Regions from separate parts of the Paenibacillus sp. BAC0078 genome, predicted to be linked through region 3. Evidence: riboswitches for the same ligand, from Rfam matches in the RefSeq annotation. Region 3 holds a riboswitch; each other region holds the start of a gene.

Region 1 (6,002 bases), on a different contig from region 3:
TGTAGCGCAGGCCGAAAAGGGCACCGTCATCATGACAGCACCCTTTGGCTACCCTTTTTCGCACCCTGAGCTCAGGATTTGCGCGCTGCCTGCTCGGCGAGCTGGATTGCTCTTTTGACCATGTTCCCAGCGTCCTTGGCTCTGATCCCGCCCCACCCATCCCGCTCTACCGTCTCATAAAAGCCTAGTTCCTTGGCCAGCTCCGTCTTCAGTTCCTCCGACATCATGCCTCGTTTTCTGCGGCTCATTACGAAATTCCTCCTTGTAGGATAATGATGATGAGCTTGTTGCTGCTTTAGTATGCTGCCGGAGCGTACCCGCCATTCAGCCAAAACGTATGCCTGCTTCTTTTTAACAAAAAAACAGCCTCCCTGCGGGGAGACTGTCCGTACAACATTAAGCTTTAATATACACAATCCGCATCTGCCCATCATCTTCACAAACTGTGATTTCCACAGATTCAGTAAGTATATCGGCATAGCTATAGGAGACACGCTTGAAGGTTTGCTGCTCCTGATCCAGTTTGACAATAAATACAGAAGGGTACGTTTCTTCCAGGACACCGGTGCGTTCAACAGTTTTACGACGGCCACCGTTAGCACGCAACGTGATCTTATGACCGACATGTGCTTCGAGACTGCGTTTAATTTCCAACAGCGCGTTATTAGCCATTGCCTGACGACCACCTCTTTCCTTGTCCATTATACAACTTTTCATATTCATTGTCAAATTAAATAAATAATTATAGAGTATGCCAAAATAGTTGTCAACGGAATTTTTTTAGAAGGAAGAGAGGCCGTCTTTAGCTCCTTGTTAGCGGTAACATCAGGATCTACTAAGCAACCACGCTTATTGAGTCCATAACGACAAAAAGAAAAGGACAAGCGCTAAGCCTGCCCCTTCCTTTCTCCATATGCCGCTACTTTTACCGCTACATCACTGACGGCTCCACCTTCAGGGTCGAAAGATTCTGCAGGCGGGGCATACCAATGCGGAAGCTGCCGCGGGTCTCAATTCCGCCCATTCCCTGGCTGCCGCTGATGGTATTATTCAGAACGTCCCCAAGACTAACCGAATCCCGAATTGAGGTAAAAGAAGCCTTTGCCGCGATATACACCGGGTCCAGCGCGTGTATCAGGATTCTTCCGGGCGAGCTTGCAAAGTTGGCCCCTGCGCCCAGCAATGCTTCAAAATGTGATTGGCAGGCTCCCGCCACAACAGTCAGCGAGTCAAAATTGCGCTCATATTCCCGTGCAACCTGAACCGCCGCCACAAAGTTCTGCGAATTTTTGTAGCTGTTCAGACTGTAGAGATCATAAGTATGCTGCTGCTTGAGCACACCGTCGTGGCCGGTAATGACTACAATATCCGGGCGCACACGGGGCAGCAGCCGGTATAACGTTTCAGCCATCTTCGACTCATGGACATGATGGCCTTCAGCCGGTATCCGCAATTGCTCATACAGACTGATGCTCTTCTTCAAGTAAAGGGCATCACCATCCAGATGCAGCACTTTCCCCGGCACCTCAAAATATGCTGCCTCCTTGGGAGAATGGGGCCATACCCCGGATACACTCTCTCCATTGCGCTGGCTCTGCTCCTGGCGGTCCTTGCGCAGCCGGGTTAATGATTCTGTGGCCTTAATCTGCGCCTGCTGTCCCCGCTTAGTAACGCGGGTAGGCGGCACCTGCACCAAGTCGTCCAGTGGGGCATCCGCCAGCAGGCGGAATTCTGTGCCCTTGATTACGGCCCCGTTCTGCACAATATTTTCCACCCGGAACGTTACATCGCCACCATATGACTTACGAACGACCAAGTCTCCTAAATTCATTTCACACACCACCTCTACCCCATCGTATGGGCAAAGGTCCCGGTTGGTTCTTAATCGGCGTCTATTTGATTCCTGCAGCAAGCAGCACGGCGCTTAACCGGGCATACTCGGCAATACTCAGCGTTTCCCCGCGGCGGGTCGGCTCAATGCCGGCTTCAGCCAGCAAGGACTCCAGACGCTCCCTTCCTTCTCCCGGAAAAAAGCGGGCCTTGAGGTTGTTGGCAATCGTCTTGCGGCGCTGGGTGAAGGAAGCCTGGACTACCTCGAAGAAATGCTTCTCATCGGCCACTTCAACAGGAGGACGCTCTCTCACCTTCAGACGGATCACGGCAGACTCCACATTTGGCTGCGGAATGAATACCGTACGCGGCACAATGCAGACCAGCTCAGGCTCGCTGTAATACTGCACGGCGATACTTAAGCTGCCGTATTCTTTACCGCCCGGTGAAGCCGCCATGCGCTCGGCAACCTCCTTCTGGATCATCACTACGATGTTGTCGAGCGGCAGCTTCTCTTCGAGCAGCTTCATGAGTATGGGGGTCGTCACATAATAAGGCAGATTCGCAACCACACTGACTCTCTCCACACCGGTAAAATCTTCGGCAAACAGCTCCTGCAAATTCACCTTCAGCACATCATCGTTGCGGATCTTCACATGCGGATAGGAAGCAAGTACATCGCGCAGAATCGGAATCAAGCGCTGGTCTATCTCCACTGCCGTTACGGCACCGGCTGCAGCCGCCAGCCTTTCGGTCAATGCGCCAATCCCCGGTCCAATTTCCAGCGCACCTGCGGCCTGGTCGAGACCGGCCGCATCCACAATCTTGTCGAGTATATTCTGGTCGATCAGAAAATTCTGGCCCAGGCTTTTCTTGAACGAAAATCCGTAACGCTGAATAATTTCCTTAGTCCGTGCCGGAGATGAAATATTGTTGTTGCCACTCATGAGGTAATGCCTCCCTGATCAATTTGCGCGACAGCGTTATTGAATTCTTCCCGCGTAATACCAAACATCGCCAGCCGCTTAAATAGCTGCTTGCCGTTGCAATACCCAATGCCGAGCAAGTTGCCCAGCGCCATTCTCCGCTCTGCAGCCTGGGCATGCACCATCATCCCGGCAGCCATCAGGTCATCCAGCCCAATCAGGGCCGGGGCACCTTCGAAGGAGGTGTGGACATGCTCGAGCGCATGACGGATCGCCCCCGGGGAGGCATTTTCAACTCCGATGTCGCCTTTACGGGTAGCGTCCTTCTCGGGGATGAACGCGTGCTTGCAGCCCGGAACCTTCGAAGAGACAATCTTGCGGATGCGTTCACCGGCATGATCAGGGTCTGTAAGAATAATAACCCCTCTGCGTTCCATCGCTAGCTGAATCTTGGCGATCACCTTGCGGTCGACAGCCGAACCGCCAGTCTCAATCGTGTCCGCATCTACCGCGCGCTTCACCGCGACCGTATCGCTTTTGCCTTCCACAACAATTAGTTCCTTGATCATATTTCCTTTACTCCTTTATCGTCTGCAACGCAAAAAGAAGAGGATCGCTCCCCTTCTTTTTGGCTAAAGAATGTATAAGTGATGAGCGGCAGCTCTTTGATCCATTCCAAAAGTGCTACCATCACTATATCTTATAAACCGCTAATTTGCAAAAGACTTAGGCCGCCTAATTCAGCTCCGGCTTCACAGGCCCAATGACATAGATCGTCCGGGATTTGCGGCCAAAGTTACGGGCATGGCTCAGTGAATCGTAATAGACATCCACCTTGTTGCCTTTGATGGCACCGCCGGTATCCTCTGCACGGCGAAACCCTAATCCCTCAATGTACACCCACCAGCCGATAGGTATTACATTCGGGTCAACAGCAATGGTCCGACCTTCCGTTACGCGTGTGCCGGAGGCGGTACGTGTACCAATACCAGGCTCTTCAGAAGAATAAGCCGTCATGGATACATTTTTGATCACTCTTTTGTATTCGAAATCTACGCCTGCCTTAGTAATGACGTTATTGCTGTTTGCGCTGACTTTGGATGATTTGGAGGTAGTTTTTGGTTTGGGAGTTACTGTAGCTACTGCAGGCTTGGGAAGAGCTTTGATACCAACGGCAATAATCTTGTCTTTGGTTACCGTCTGTACTTCCTTGCCAACCATACGCATTGAAGCCAGCTTACCGTCTCGATAGATCTTCTCGATATGCTGAACCATTACGCCTGGTTTACCCGCTTGCGCCACTCTTACGGTTCCCTTGGTCAGGGAGGGGTCTGCTGTCTTGATTACCCGGAAAGGTAAACTTGCTGTCCGCTGTACAACTTGTTTGTTGATACGGACAATTTTGACTTCCATGTCAGCAGTAACTGCGGTTTCAAGCGAAGGATAAATCTTGTCATAACTCTCCAGGCTGATGCCCAGTTTGTCAATGGCCTGACCGATGGTGTCTTCGGTCGTATATAACGTCTTTGTTGCTCCGTCTGCGGTAAGGCTAAACGCCTGCGCACGGTTAATCACGACACGGTCGCCGTCTTTTATTTCATCACTAAGGCCAATGGATAAAGCATCATGCGGCTGCAGCGAAATTTGTTCCTTTGCCAGCACATCGCTGAGTAGCGCTTCCCGCGTCTCAAGCTTCTGTACTTTTCCGTCTATGACTAACGTTATTTCTTTAATGCTTTGACCGTGTACGTACAGCAGAATTATCAGCGCGATAATAATTGACACCACACCTGCAAGCGAAAGTACGCGAGGATTCACTTGCTTCAACCGTAATGCGAAAGACCTGCTGGATGATTGCGAATCATGGGATACTTCTGGTTGGAATACGCCCATTCTCTCCATCCTCCTTACATAGCCCCGTCGTCCAAGTTGTATATCTTAAGATGACTGTATCATTTCTGACGAAACTAGGTTTGAGATTACCACAGGATACGCCCGCATTGCTTTAGCGTTTCCTGCTCATGGATCGCCTGCTCGGCATAGCTGCTCCAGGTACCTGTTATATAACAGTATGCCGGGAGAATTCGCATTATTCATAACAAAAAAAGCCCAAAAGAGTTCATAGAGGACTCTTTCGTGGCTCTCCGGGTGTCAGAATACGCGGGAATGCTTTTGCACGAGGTTTCCTCTCTTACTAGCGCTTACGGGGTTAGCTGTCGGGTTCGGGCATAAGAGAGACGCCCTATCTTAGGTCACCCGCTCACGGCGGTTGCCCTCAAATTCACCCCAAAGACCCGTGAAGAAATCGAATACTGTCTGCGGCATTTCTGTGTTGTACTCTATGTACGGACATGCGGCAGAGCAATATTGGTTCCCCCGTTCTCCATACGGAGACTCAGCGAGACGATCCATGAAATAGTGACTGTCACAGTAACAACAGCTCACTGCACTGAAAAGATGATATCCTGTTTTGATGCATGTTGTAAAGCGCGATTCAAGCACGTTTAAGCAAAAAAATCATTAAAATATTGTAATAATCAGTTGATTTTGTGTTAAAAAAGTTTAATATATCGGATATACTTCTTTTTTCACCCGATTTTCTCTCGATTTCAGACTATCCCAAATCGTTCCAGCGCGTTCGCATACGTAATTTCCGCCATTTTTTGTAAATCAATCCCTTTTATTGCCGCCGCCGCTTCAGCCACCAGCTTCACATGAGCACTCTCATTTCGTTTGCCCCGGAAGGGGTGAGGCGTCAAATATGGCGAGTCGGTTTCGATCAAAAGCCGGTCCAGCGGAGTCTGGGCAAGCACCTCTTTAGGTACCCTTGCATTCTTGAAAGTAACAGGTCCGCCAAAGGACAGGTGAAAGCCGAGATCGAGACACATTTTGGCTGTTTCCCAGCTCCCGGAAAACGAATGCATCACACCGCCAACTTCATTCGCCTTCTCTTCCCGCAAAATCCGCACCACATCCTCATGCGCATCGCGGTTATGAATACAGATTGGCATCTTCAGCTCCCGGGCAAGTCCAATTTGTTTGCGGAACACCTCATGCTGAATTTCTTTCGGGGAGGTGTCCCAGTAATAATCCAGTCCGATTTCCCCAATGGCGACCACCTTTTTATGGCTGCACAGCGAGGCGATCCAGTCGAGATCACCGTCTTTCATGTCAATGGCATCCACAGGATGCCAGCCGACGGCTGCATAAATATAATCATAAGTCTCAGCCAATTTCATCGTTGTT
Region 2 (6,002 bases), on a different contig from region 3:
AAAAGACAAACGCCTCTGCTCGTAGCGGCTTCGATCCTGCTGATTATTGTCAGCAGCCTGATCCGGCCGGAGGGCTCGACCTGGCTTGGCGCGCTGCAAACGTTATTGCTGGGTGTCGGATTATTGGGCTGCTGCATGGCCTTCTTGAGGTTTACTAAGGGCGGCAAGGGCAAGCGCTGAGACGAAATAGAGAGAGCTGCGGCATTCTGCCGCAGCTCTCTGCCTGCCGTTAAGGAAACTATGATTTTCGTCTGTTGATGTAACCTTGAAAAGATAAATGTGTGCCTTAACAACGGCAGAAATGCTGCTGTTGAAGTGCAGATGGCTGGTTTGTTCAGGAACAACGGCAGAAATACCGTTGTTAAGGCGCAGATGGCCGACTTGTTCAGAAACAACGGCAGAAATACCGTTGTTGAGGTGCAGATGGCTGGTTTGTTCAGAAACAACGGCAGAAATACCGTTGTTAAGGCACAGGTGGCTAATTAGTTCATATGCTTACGCTCCTCACCCGGCGGTCAAGCTGGATTTCGGCAGTAAGTTCTCCTGCGCCGCCATCTGTTCGCGCACCTGTCTGAGCTGTACCTTAAGGGCGGGCACACTCCGCTGAAGAATGGCGCTGATTTCAGGCAGGGGGAGCTTAAGACCGTAGCGGAGCGCCTGAACAAGCCGGTTTTCCCAAGACAGCATATTTGCATAGCAGGGCTTGTGGGTTTGTGCAAGCCGGGAGCATTGCTGGATGCATTCACGGTAAGCGTCATGGGAGAAGGCAAGCGGGTCTAAACGCTTTTGCAGGTAAGACTCATAGAGTGCTGCGAAGGTCTTCACCACAGCCTCCTCCGCCTCGGTTCCCTGCCCGAGCAGCAGGCTGCTGAGTGCATAGACGCTCCTGCTGTATTTCTGAACATACTTCGTGTATCCGGCTGCGACAGCCGGCTGATGCGATAAGGGGTCAGGCATAATCTCACGGTCCTCTCTGAATATGAAATCTATAATATCGAGTAATAAGCGATGGATTTGTCGATGAGCTCCGCCGTGTCCAGATCTGGCCAGCTCCGCTGGTGCAGCAGGCTTCCCGAAGGCTTATAATACATCCGCCCCGTACTTGAGCCGTTGCCTGCGGCAGCCGCATGAAGCCGCGAGTCTGTCTGGATATGGCCAGACAGCACTTTTCCCTGCAGCTTTGCTTTTAAATCGAGCAGGGCTGTCTGTACCATCTCCCGCTGTGTCTGTTCCCATTCCGGGCTCAGGCGGCGGACGATCTCGATGGCTTCATCCAGCCGGCAATGCCGGATGGTGCGCAGGAAGCTGCTCCATTTCATCAAGTCAAATTCCGTATCATCTGCGCATAATATGCCTTGGGCCAGGCTGCAACCTGCCTTGCAGGTAAGCCTCAGAATGCCGAAGCGGGAGTTCCCGGACGATTCCGGGCCGCAAAAGGCAGGCCAAGGAGCATTGAATACAAACACCTCAATACGTGACAGCCTGCGCTGCTCCATTTCAGCTTTCCTCCTCAAAATTCCCTAAGTCTTAAGCCATTGTATCCTCCAAATCAGCTTATGCGGGTACAACAAAAAACCGCAGCAGAGGAGGACCTCTGCTGCGGCTCCGGTACAGGCTTAAATAAGCCTGGCGCAAAAGCGTGGCGGATCAGGATCTCTCTCTTTACGCTTACGAGGTTAGCTGTCGGATTCGGACGGTGAGAGTCGCCCTACCCTGTGAGACCGCATCTGTGCAGTCCCCTTAGGATTCACCCCAAGTAGGCTTTTCGCCTGGTGGTTCCCCCGTTTCCTGCTTGGCAGGAATTCAGCGTTTATGTAACTTTTCATGAATTACTTTCAAAACGAATCATACTACTTCGGGCAGGTCTTTGTAAAAAAGGAAAAGGGAGGGCAGCGGCAAGCTTTCATTGAATTGCGGGGATTGGGTGTAATTAATTGGCTAAAAGCATATATGTTGACGTTTATCGGCCCGTTATCTCGCTCGCACGCTGTTTTTCATTTTTAGGGGAAAAGGAGCCGGGTGATGGGGGATTATGACAAAGAAAAAGGGTCCCCGGTTGCTGCCGGATTCCCTTTTGTATATCAGCACTTTTATTTCGCGGCGGCTTCGATCAGCACTTTAAGCTCGGGAAGGTTGAAGCCTTTGACAGCATGTTCTCCCGATACAGTAACAGGAACGCCCATGAACCCAAGCTCCTCTACTTCCTCCTGATAAGCTGTGCTCGTCATAACATCTCTAACCTCAAAAGGAACGCCCTGTTCCGTCAGCAGCTGCTTCACCTGGTTGCAATCACTGCAGTTCGCAGTGGAGTACACGATAACGGATTCGCTCATTGGTTCACAGCTTCCTTGATGGCATCGCGGGTGATTTTCCAGTGGGAGGTATTCCAGCGGACTTCGCTGTCTTCCAGCAGAAAAATTTGCGGAGATTCATGCTTGATGCCGAAATCCTCGGCAATCTGGTTCGAGACCGGACGGTCCTCAATCACATGAACCACGGCTGCCGGAGTGCCGGAGTCCTGGACGTAGGCTTGAAATTCCTCATTTGCTTTGGCGCTGATCGGGCAGGTAGTGCTATGTTTGAAGAGCAGCTTCTTGCCGGGCTGTTCCACGTATTGATGCAGTTCATCCAGGGTATGGATTTGTTGAATGGACACCTTGAATCACCTTCCTGAGTATGATATCCCTGATTGTAACATAGTTCAAAATTAAATCAAAAGGGAGATTAAGCAGTCTTGTCCGGGAAAATACAGTCCTGTACAGGACATTGTAAAAATATAGGCGCCATGCTAAGGTGAAGGGAATGCGGGCAGTGCTTGTTACTTATACCTCAGGAGAGGGAGTGTCCATCTCATGATTAGAATTGCATGTGTTACCGGTGCTGACCGTGGACTCGGATTCTTCCTTGTACGCTGGCTCCTTGAGAATAAATATACGGTTTTTGCCGGTAAATATATGGCGGAGCCCGGAGAGCTTGCGGCGCTGAAAGAACAATACCCGGAGCGCTTGAAGCTGATCCCGCTTGATATCGGCAGCAGCGAAAGTGTGAAAAGCGCGGCACGCAGCATTGCCGGCAGCACCGGGCATGTGGATCTGATTATCAACAATGCCGGTATTATTCAAAGCGCGGATGATGCCACGATACTCGTTGATATGGATGACGCCTCAATGGCCCATTTATATAATGTAAATACGCTCGGCGCTTTACGGGTCAGCAACGCCCTAATGGGCCTGCTGCTGCAGGGCAAGCAAAAACTGATTGTGAATATATCCTCCGAAGCCGGCAGCATCAGCCGTAATCGGAGGATTAATATGTACGGATATTGCATGTCCAAAGCAGCGCTCAATATGCAATCCTCCCTCATGCACAACCATCTGCGGGTGATGGGCGGCCAAGTCATGGTTTTTCATCCCGGCTGGCTGCAGACTTATATGAGCGGCGAGAAGGATGAGGGAGCCCCGATACCCCCGGAAGAGTCCGCCCGCAAAATTATGAATATTGTGCAGGAGCACAAGAAATACATAGGCGAGGAGCCGGCTTATCTCGATCTTGATGGAAATCCTTGGCCCTGGTAGCCTATTTTCCTCTGAAAAGAACTTAAAAAATCCAACCGCAGCTTAAGGCTTCGGTTGGATTTTTTGGTGCGCTATGCGTGGCGATCGGCGTGAAGTCCCAGCAGGAGACACTTCCGAAACCTCGCCTCGTTCCGAGCACGCTGTGATCAGGATCAGCAAAGCTAAAGTAAGCGGCAGCACGGTCATTCATTTAAAAGTCAACATATCTGGTTAGTTCACTCCCTATAAGCAGCGGTTTTCACTCTTGAATATGCAAGGCTCGATTTGATATAATCCATAGTAAATACAGTTAATTACTCGACATTATAGTCAAAAAAAGAGGTGGCAAAGAAATGATCAGATACCGCAATCATGATTTCATGTGTACTTCCGAAATCACGCTGGGATTGATCAGCGGCAAATGGAAGCCCTTAATTCTGGGCCATTTATCGCAACAAACCTACCGATTCAATGAACTACTGCGATTGATGCCCGGAGCCACGCAAAAAATGCTAACGATACAGCTAAGAGATCTGGAAAACGCCGGATTAATCACCCGAAAAGTATATGCCGTCGTTCCGCCAAAGGTAGAATACTCGCTTACCGATATGGGAAAAAAGCTTATGGCCATCTTAGTCCAGCTCTGCGACTTTGGCGCCGATTATATATGGGCATTTCCGGAAGAGGATCAGACGGCCGCAGAGCAGCGCGCGTAACCTCCTCGACAGCCGGCCTCTTACCGTAAACTTAGGAAACTCCGCGATGAAGCAGAAATTTTGCGCCGAATTGTTTGCCCGCCCGAAGCGACGCCGCCACTTCATCCGCCCGGTCACTGTCGATGACAACGACGTTTTGCGGGAACAGTTTGCCAAGCAGCCCCAATAAGAGAGGTGTATTCCCTTCGGCCGAAACATAGTGTATGCCTTCCCGGCTGCTGTCCACCAGGCCGGGAAGGGCTAATATATCGGCGGCGGCGTACTCAAGCCACCCGGAACGGTTCTCCGTCCCAGCTGTGGATTCTGCGGTTGCGGGAATGGCGGCCTCGGGACGGTACATGTAGCGCTGCCCCCGCAAAGCCTGCCCGACATCCACACGATATTCGCAGCTTCCCTCAAAATCAGTCAGACGCAGCACCAACGAAGCACGGCCCGGCTCAATCACCCGGGGTACGATATCTGCGTCGCCGCTAAAGAGCTGGATTGCCGCGTTGGCATTGTCTGCCTCTTGCTTCTTTGGCGTAAGGGGGTCAAGCCGGCTGAGGGGCGCGGCACCGTAATCGGCCTGCTCGTAGTCAAATACGATAGCGGTTGTCTCGCCAGACTCCGAAGCTGACAGCAGCTGTGCGGGATGCCAGCGGAGCAGGTTTGGGGCTGCGGTTGCCGGCGATTTCCCGATCACCGCGGGTAGCACCGTTCCGAACTTGTATTGAAATCCGTAGCCAACCGGGTCAAGCTCAGGGCACAGCACCTTTTGAGCAAAACGCACGATCTCCTTGTGCGGAATTTGCTTGACGATCAGCTCGGTGAAGAAGCGGTCTCGCGCCGGCTCGATGAGACGCAGCCCGATGGCCTGACGCTCCTCCCTGATCTCCAGGGGAACCTCCTCCCAATTTTCAAACGGAATGAGCGCATCTCTGAGCAGCACGAGCTGATGCAAATACTCGTTGAATAACTGCATGACTTCCGGGCTGCCAGCCGGCCCCATTAAAATGCCTACCACCTCCGGCGTCCATAAATGCTGGTCACACCGGCTTCGATGAACGAGCTGGACCAAGCCGTTGTATCCGTACCGCTGTCGTCCCGGCTGCTTCGCATAAACCTCCCGTGCCCAGCCCGATATAGCTGTTCCGATTTGCTCTGCCTGGACCAGAAAACGGTTCTTCGTCTCCTCGCCCGCCGCCAGCGAAGCGAACGGCAGCACCGCTTCTCTCCCGGAAACCGCCAGGCTTGCTTGAAGATTCCTTAACAACGGCTCGGCTGCAGCGGCGCTTCCCAACCGGGCACAAACCGCTTCGAGCAGGATTCCGGCTTCGCTGACAATATCCTTGGCTCGGTATACACCCTCAGGAATACCCCATTTTACCAGATCCCGGATATTGCTGGAGCTCACAGCTACAGTATCATATGCGGGGTCTAACCGCGTGCCAAGACGCAGACTTCCTTCCCCCATTTGAATGCGATAATCCAACCAAACCTCCCCCTCTCACTATGTTTCGCTCAGTATAGAATCAATTCGAAGGCTTGAAAAGTACGCACCTTATGGTATGTAAGTTTCAATTCAGTAAGGTAGTTTCAATAAAGGAACCGGACCGCGTGTAGCGCTTCCCAGCCGTGTTCGCCCGGTCAAACCTGCGAACTGCGCAGAAAAGTGTTGACCCTTACACTGGTGTCAGGGTTTATACTAAGGGCAGACCATTTCTCATGAACCCCGGGGAGAATGCCATGAAGA
Region 3 (6,002 bases):
GTGTCACACTCAAGCTAAGATTTGACGTCCAGTTGCCCAAAATATTCGCCCGTATGGGGGTATCCGGCAATTTTGTAATGGCAGGGCAATGGTTCCCCAAAATCAGCGTGTATGAGCCTGCCGGTACCCGTGGCGTGAAGCAGGAGGGCTGGAATCTGCATCAATATCACGGCACCTCCGAGTTCTACAGCGACTTTGGCATTTATAACGTAACCCTGTCTGTTCCCTCCAACTATATAGTTGCCGCAACTGGCTTTCCGGTAAAAAACCCCAGGTTGAAGCAGGATCAGAAGATCTACCAGTTCTACGCCGATGATGTCCATGATTTCGCTTGGGCGGCCTCCCCCGACTTTGTGGTCGCAGAAGAAGCCTTCTCCACCGCTGAGGTGCCTGGTGTAAGGATCAAGCTCTATCTGGACCCGTTGCACAAGGACCTGCAGGAGCGTTACTTCCAGGCCGCCAAAGCTGCTCTGAGCGCCTTCAGCAAATGGTACGGCCCTTATCCTTACTCGACGCTCAGCATCGTTGTTCCTCCCAAAGGGGGGAATGGGGCCGGCGGGATGGAATACCCCACACTTATCACCGCTGCCGCTGCAGGTGACGATGCTCCGGGCACCCAGCTTGAACGTACGGTTATCCATGAAATCGGGCATCAGTTTTTTTACGGTATGGTAGCGAACAATGAATTTGAGGAAGCCTGGCTGGATGAGAGCTTCACCTCTTATGCAGAAGACCGGCTGATGGAGCAGGAATACGGAGTGATCTCCAACTTTCCGCTGCAGACCAGCCTGGTGACCTCTCCCCAGCCGCTTAATCTGGAGACCTGGAAATATGCCGGAGATGATTCCTACACCCGCAACGTGTACATCCGGGGCAAGCTGGTGCTGAAGGATATGGAGAAGCAGGTGGGTACCAAAACAATGGACAGCATTCTGTCCGCCTACGCGCGCAAATACCGTTTCCATCATCCTTCCACCGCCGATTTTCAGAAAGTTGTGGAAAAGGTGACCACAAAATCATGGCAAGCCTACTTCGATCAATATATCTACAGCGGCGGTGCGCCTGACTTTGCCGTAGATAACATCACAATTGCCATGAAAAAAACAGGGACAGAACCCCCCCGCTATGAATCATCGGTGGAAGTCAGCAACAAAGGAAGCCGTTATGGGGAGGTTCCAATAAAGTTCATGTTCTCGGACGGGTACACCGTTCAAAAATATTGGAGCGGGGAAGAGAAGAACACTACAATTCAGCTATCCTACAAAGCACCGCTTATCTCGGCAGAGATTGATCCGGCGCACTCCATTCTGCTTGAGAGCAAGCATCTTAATAACTTTAGACTGTCGGAGCTGCGGCCAGCTACACTCTCACGTTGGACGCTTAGCATAACTAACCTGCTTGAAAACCTGCTCGGAACTCTTGTCTGGTGAGGTGAAGAATTGTGAAGAGAGCGATAACCCGCGGCTGGCACAGCATGAAAGAGCAATTTTATATTCTGATTCTGTTATTTATCTACCGGCTGTTCTGGAGCTATTTCATGTACAAGTTCATCAAGGACGCTGTCATCTCGGTGCTGCTGCGTTATCCCGATCAATATGCTGGCGGCAGCGCAATAGGCAGACTCCTGTATTATATCGAGGGACAGCTTGCTCTAGGCAACGATCCTGATGTGCAGCGCTGGCTGTGGATGCTTCTCCTACTTAGCGCAGTGCGGCTGCTGGTCTCCCCCTTTATCCGGGCGGGACTGCTGCATGAACTGCATCAGGAACGCAAAGGAGAGCGTGGAATGTTCTTTTTCCCGGGTATGAGACGGTATGGGCTTCCGGTCCTGCTGTTCAGCATAGCGGAATGGGTGCTTGCGTTCCTGCCTCTGTACTGGCTGCTGCCCAAAATGTACGGCCTCCTGCTAAATGGCATCCTTGATTATAAAATGCTGCTCAAGCTCGTTCCCTATATTCTGGTCTGGCTATTATATCTTTTCTTTATCCGCAAGCTGCTGCTGTACATGCAGTTCGGCTATACCGCCGGAACTGGCATATTCTCCTCCCTGCTGGTTTGCCTGAAAGTGCTGCTGCCATCTATAGGCGTATCCGTCCTGATGGGTGCCGGCGGGCTGGCGGTGTTGCTTATTTGCGGATTGTCAGCGATATTCAGCCCTGGACTGCCCGCATTTCTCCTTAAGCAGCTCTCCCCCCTTCCAACCACTCTGTTCAAAATGTGGGGGACAGCCGCACAATATCACCTCTGGTCCAGTAAAACATTTCCACAATAATTACACTGCCTGATCGGCATAATAACAAGAGTCACTGCTTCTCTAGGGGGAGCGTGACTCTTTTCTTGTGTACCTGCGCATGCGGCAAATCTTACCTATTTGCAAAATAGCAGACCCTCTGGTACAATGATGCCTGTACCACTAGTAACAATTTTGTAATCTTTGCAGAAATGTTTGTCACATCTGGTTTATGCTTCGCAGCATTTGAGATTGTCGATTTGTCACTGTTCGGTGCATAATACGCCAAATTCCCTGCACCGGGAAGTGGGGGAACCATTTTTTGGGTGAATTGATCTCGCTTTAGAGGGGTCATAGGGGAACCTTCTACCGAATCCTTAAGCTAACCTCGCCGGCCTTGGAAGGAGTACATCTTTTGAAAAGTCACAATTTTAAGAAAAAATGCACCGCAGCAGCATTAGGGCTGGTAATGGTATTCACGCTGGGAGCTGGCAGCGCTTTCGCGGATTCCAAAATGGACAATGTGATCACAAAAACACTGGGAACTACATATAAAACCGGGGGCACCAGCACTGCCGGCTTCGATTGTTCCGGATTCACCTCTTATGTGTTCAAAAACGTAGGTCTTACCTTGCCTCGCACATCGAAAGCGCAATTTAAGGTCGGAACTGCCGTATCACGCAACAATTTGCGTTCGGGCGATCTGGTATTCTTTAACACTTTGGGCAGTGGGATTTCCCATGTCGGGATTTATGTTGGCAACGGAAAATTCGCACAATCCTCCAGTTCACGCGGAGTGACCATAACTTCGATGAGTCAAGCCTACTGGGCCAACCGCTATGTTGGCGCCAAACGCGTGATGAGCACAACAGCTTATCAGGCTGTCGCTTACGATTGATTATCCCCGCTGACAATGACAACCTCTAACAACTAAATGTAGCTTATACAAACCCGGAAGCTGATTATTGCCGTAATCAGCCTTCCGGGTTTTTCCTTTTTGCTCTATATGTCAATAAACCTATCGTAAATCTGACCTGACATGTTATTGTAAGCCCTTTATAATAAATTAAACTCACAAAAATCGCAAAAAATATGCAAGAATATGTTTTTAGTGATTGCCAAGTGCTTCCTTCTTTGTTACAATAATCGCAGTGAGTTGATAGTAACATTTTTGTAATTATTCAAAGCAGTTTTACAAAAGTTTTGTCATGTATAGATCCGTAAGCTAATCCTAATCAACAGTCGTGCCGAGTTCCCTAATCATTAGGGGAACGGGGGAACCGATTTTGGGTGAATTGACCTCCTATTCACAGAGGGGTCATAGGGGACCTTCAACCGAACCCTTAAGCTAACCTCGTAGGCATTTGGAAGGGGTATTTACTTTTGAAGAAGAAGCTAGCAGCAGCACTACTGAGCTTTTCCATTGTTCTTACTATCGGAGCAGGAAGCGCTTTCGCGGATTCCAAAATGGATCAGGTTATCGACAAAGCCATCGGAACCAAGTATGTATCCGGCGGTATCTCGACAAACGGTTTTGATTGCTCCGGATTTACAATGTACGTTTTTGATAAGATCGGCATCAACCTTCCTCACCAATCCGGCTCCCAATATCAGATGGGCACAGCCGTTTCCCGTGACAGTATCAGACCGGGAGATCTTGTATTCTTCAATACAAGCGGAAGAGGTGTATCCCACGTCGGCATTTATGTCGGTGACGGCAAATTCGCACATGCATCGTCCAAACGCGGCGTAACTGTTAGTTCGCTGAATGACAGCTACTACGTTAACCGCTACGTTGGCGCCAAACGGATTATGAGCACAGATGCTTATCAGTCTGTAGCCTCCGATTCCCAAGACAACGACGATGTGCAATAAAATGTCATAAGGCAAGCTCTTCTCCAGGATTTTATCGAAATCTTGGAGAAGAGCTTGTTTTTTTGTCTACATTAAATACTTACCCCTTCAATATATTAACTTCCCCTTAAAGTTTGTGCATCGGAAAGAGACTGTATTGTATATAATTAAATAAATAATGTTTTGTTGTCTTGAAAGGAGGTCGGTGGCCTTATGATGAGTTCCCCGGTAACTTTTCACGTTGTGCCTATGGAAGCCACGCATGCCGCAGAAATCTGCGAATGGAATTACAAGCCCCCGTACAACATCTACGGATGGATGCCCTGGGAGCAAATGCAGGCTTTGGAAATTGAATTCGGTGATCCGCGGCTGCGAAGCGAACAATACGTCTCCGTAGTAAATGGGCAAGGCTCCCTTTGCGGATTCGCACAGCTATTCCCGATGGAAGGTGTAGTGCGGCTGGGGATTGGCATGCGTCCCGAGCTGTGCGGTCACGGTATGGGACATCTGTTCACAGCTACTGTCGTTGAGGCAGCCCTGGCACGTTATCCAGAGCGTGAGATTGACCTTGAGGTGCTAACCTGGAACCAGCGAGCCATCCGGGCTTACCAGAAAAGCGGGTTCACTATAACCGACACCTATGAACGCCGGACCCCAACTGGCGACAAGCCATTTTACTGCATGGTCTATGGTAAATAGAACGTTCATTTTTTTGACACAAATGCTATGATAACGCTTTACCTTCTTGTATAATGTAGGAAGCAGCTTACATGGAGGGGACGGATGCAGATGCAGAAATGGATCATGAGCGGTTTGTTTTTTGCCGCCTGCGCCTTTGCGGTGGTTTTATTGTTTACCTTACCCGGCAAAGACGAGGTAGCTGAGGAGAATAAGCCGACGATGCCGGTGGTCGAGCTGGATGCGGCCAGTGCGGAGTCAACGGTTAAGCTCAATTGCATCACCTGCCACGGCGATCAGCTTCAGGGCGGTGTAGGACCGAGTCTCCAGCAAGAAGGCGGCAAGCATGATGCAGAGGGAATCTTCGGTATCGTAACCAAGGGACGCGGGCAAATGCCCTCCTTCAAAGAAAAGCTGAAACCCGAGGAGATCGCGAACGTTGCCATGTGGCTTGCCGAGAAGAAATAGCTTTTGCACTACAAACACAAAATGCCCAGCAAAGATGCAGCAGATCCTTTGCGTGGGCATTTTTTTATATAATAATCTTCGCTATCCCTTGGATTAAGTATGCTAACGGGTTTTCTCAAAGGCTTCATTAAATTCATGAGCTTCACGAATATCAAGCGCTGTAATTCCGCATTCCTCATCTGCAGCCAGCCGCAGCGTGACGGTCTTGTAATCAATTGTAATATGCGGATGGTGTTCAAAGGCTTCCGATATGGCCGCTACCTCATCTACGAATGCAATGCCCTTCATATATTCACTGAACACGTATTTGCGCACCATCTTATTCTTCTCCAGCTTCCAGCCCTCCAGCTTGCCTACCTGCTCCCGCAGCTCTTCCTCCGTAAATTGCAATGTTCTTCCTCCCTTACTTAATTAGCATCAAGCAGAAACGGCTTCGCCGTCCTTTAAAAGGACGGTATCGTTTCAGCGAGAAATATAAGGATGATTTGTGGTGTGAAACATATACATCCTTATATTTTAAACAAAACATCCCTCAGCTTATAAAGTCCAAGGGATGCGCCAGGATGAAGGCTTTTTTTCGGTTTAATGTATTCAAAAATCCCGGCAAATAGTACTCGGCTCCATCAATTTTACCACGATGCGAAGGCTGCGGGCAAACCGCCCTCAGGCTGCAGCCTGCCTCCTAGACCAGAAGGACCGAAGCCAAATCCTCTTCTCCGAGCAGAATGTTAATCCGGTGCGTGTCCTTATCGTAGATCACAACGCCGCTGCC

The links. Region 3 has a riboswitch for cyclic di-AMP ahead of ACX1DY_RS29960 (C40 family peptidase). Riboswitches for the same ligand answer to the same signal wherever they lie in the genome.
Region 1: linked by a shared signal. The riboswitch ahead of ACX1DY_RS29260 (ubiquitin-like domain-containing protein) and the one ahead of ACX1DY_RS29960 (C40 family peptidase) in region 3 are both predicted to bind cyclic di-AMP.
Region 2: linked by a shared signal. The riboswitch ahead of ACX1DY_RS29615 (hypothetical protein) and the one ahead of ACX1DY_RS29960 (C40 family peptidase) in region 3 are both predicted to bind cyclic di-AMP.

The regions. Positions count from the first base shown of each region.
Region 1 is NZ_JBTLRW010000028.1:44,472-50,473, forward strand. It holds gene ACX1DY_RS29235 (small, acid-soluble spore protein, alpha/beta type) at 72-248, opposite strand; gene veg (biofilm formation stimulator Veg) at 397-672, opposite strand; gene yabG (sporulation peptidase YabG) at 932-1,831, opposite strand; gene rsmA (16S rRNA (adenine(1518)-N(6)/adenine(1519)-N(6))-dimethyltransferase RsmA) at 1,893-2,777, opposite strand; gene rnmV (ribonuclease M5) at 2,774-3,325, opposite strand; gene ACX1DY_RS29260 (ubiquitin-like domain-containing protein) at 3,492-4,649, opposite strand; cyclic di-AMP (ydaO/yuaA leader) riboswitch at 4,940-5,167, opposite strand; gene ACX1DY_RS29265 (TatD family hydrolase) at 5,366-6,002, opposite strand, start outside.
Region 2 is NZ_JBTLRW010000030.1:496-6,497, forward strand. It holds gene ACX1DY_RS29600 (hypothetical protein) at 1-180, shown strand, start outside; gene ACX1DY_RS29605 (hypothetical protein) at 331-486, shown strand; gene ACX1DY_RS29610 (hypothetical protein) at 505-957, opposite strand; gene ACX1DY_RS29615 (hypothetical protein) at 987-1,496, opposite strand; cyclic di-AMP (ydaO/yuaA leader) riboswitch at 1,652-1,819, opposite strand; gene ACX1DY_RS29620 (glutaredoxin family protein) at 2,091-2,333, opposite strand; gene ytxJ (bacillithiol system redox-active protein YtxJ) at 2,330-2,656, opposite strand; gene ACX1DY_RS29630 (SDR family oxidoreductase) at 2,853-3,575, shown strand; gene ACX1DY_RS29635 (winged helix-turn-helix transcriptional regulator) at 3,908-4,270, shown strand; gene ACX1DY_RS29640 (hypothetical protein) at 4,302-5,741, opposite strand; gene ACX1DY_RS29645 (MerR family transcriptional regulator) at 5,996-6,002, shown strand, end outside.
Region 3 is NZ_JBTLRW010000031.1:15,282-21,283, reverse strand. It holds gene ACX1DY_RS29970 (M1 family metallopeptidase) at 1-1,430, shown strand, start outside; gene ACX1DY_RS29965 (hypothetical protein) at 1,442-2,272, shown strand; cyclic di-AMP (ydaO/yuaA leader) riboswitch at 2,504-2,642, shown strand; gene ACX1DY_RS29960 (C40 family peptidase) at 2,700-3,128, shown strand; cyclic di-AMP (ydaO/yuaA leader) riboswitch at 3,466-3,608, shown strand; gene ACX1DY_RS29955 (C40 family peptidase) at 3,614-4,105, shown strand; gene ACX1DY_RS29950 (GNAT family N-acetyltransferase) at 4,298-4,783, shown strand; gene ACX1DY_RS29945 (c-type cytochrome) at 4,874-5,230, shown strand; gene ACX1DY_RS29940 (4a-hydroxytetrahydrobiopterin dehydratase) at 5,333-5,620, opposite strand; gene ACX1DY_RS29935 (hypothetical protein) at 5,913-6,002, opposite strand, start outside.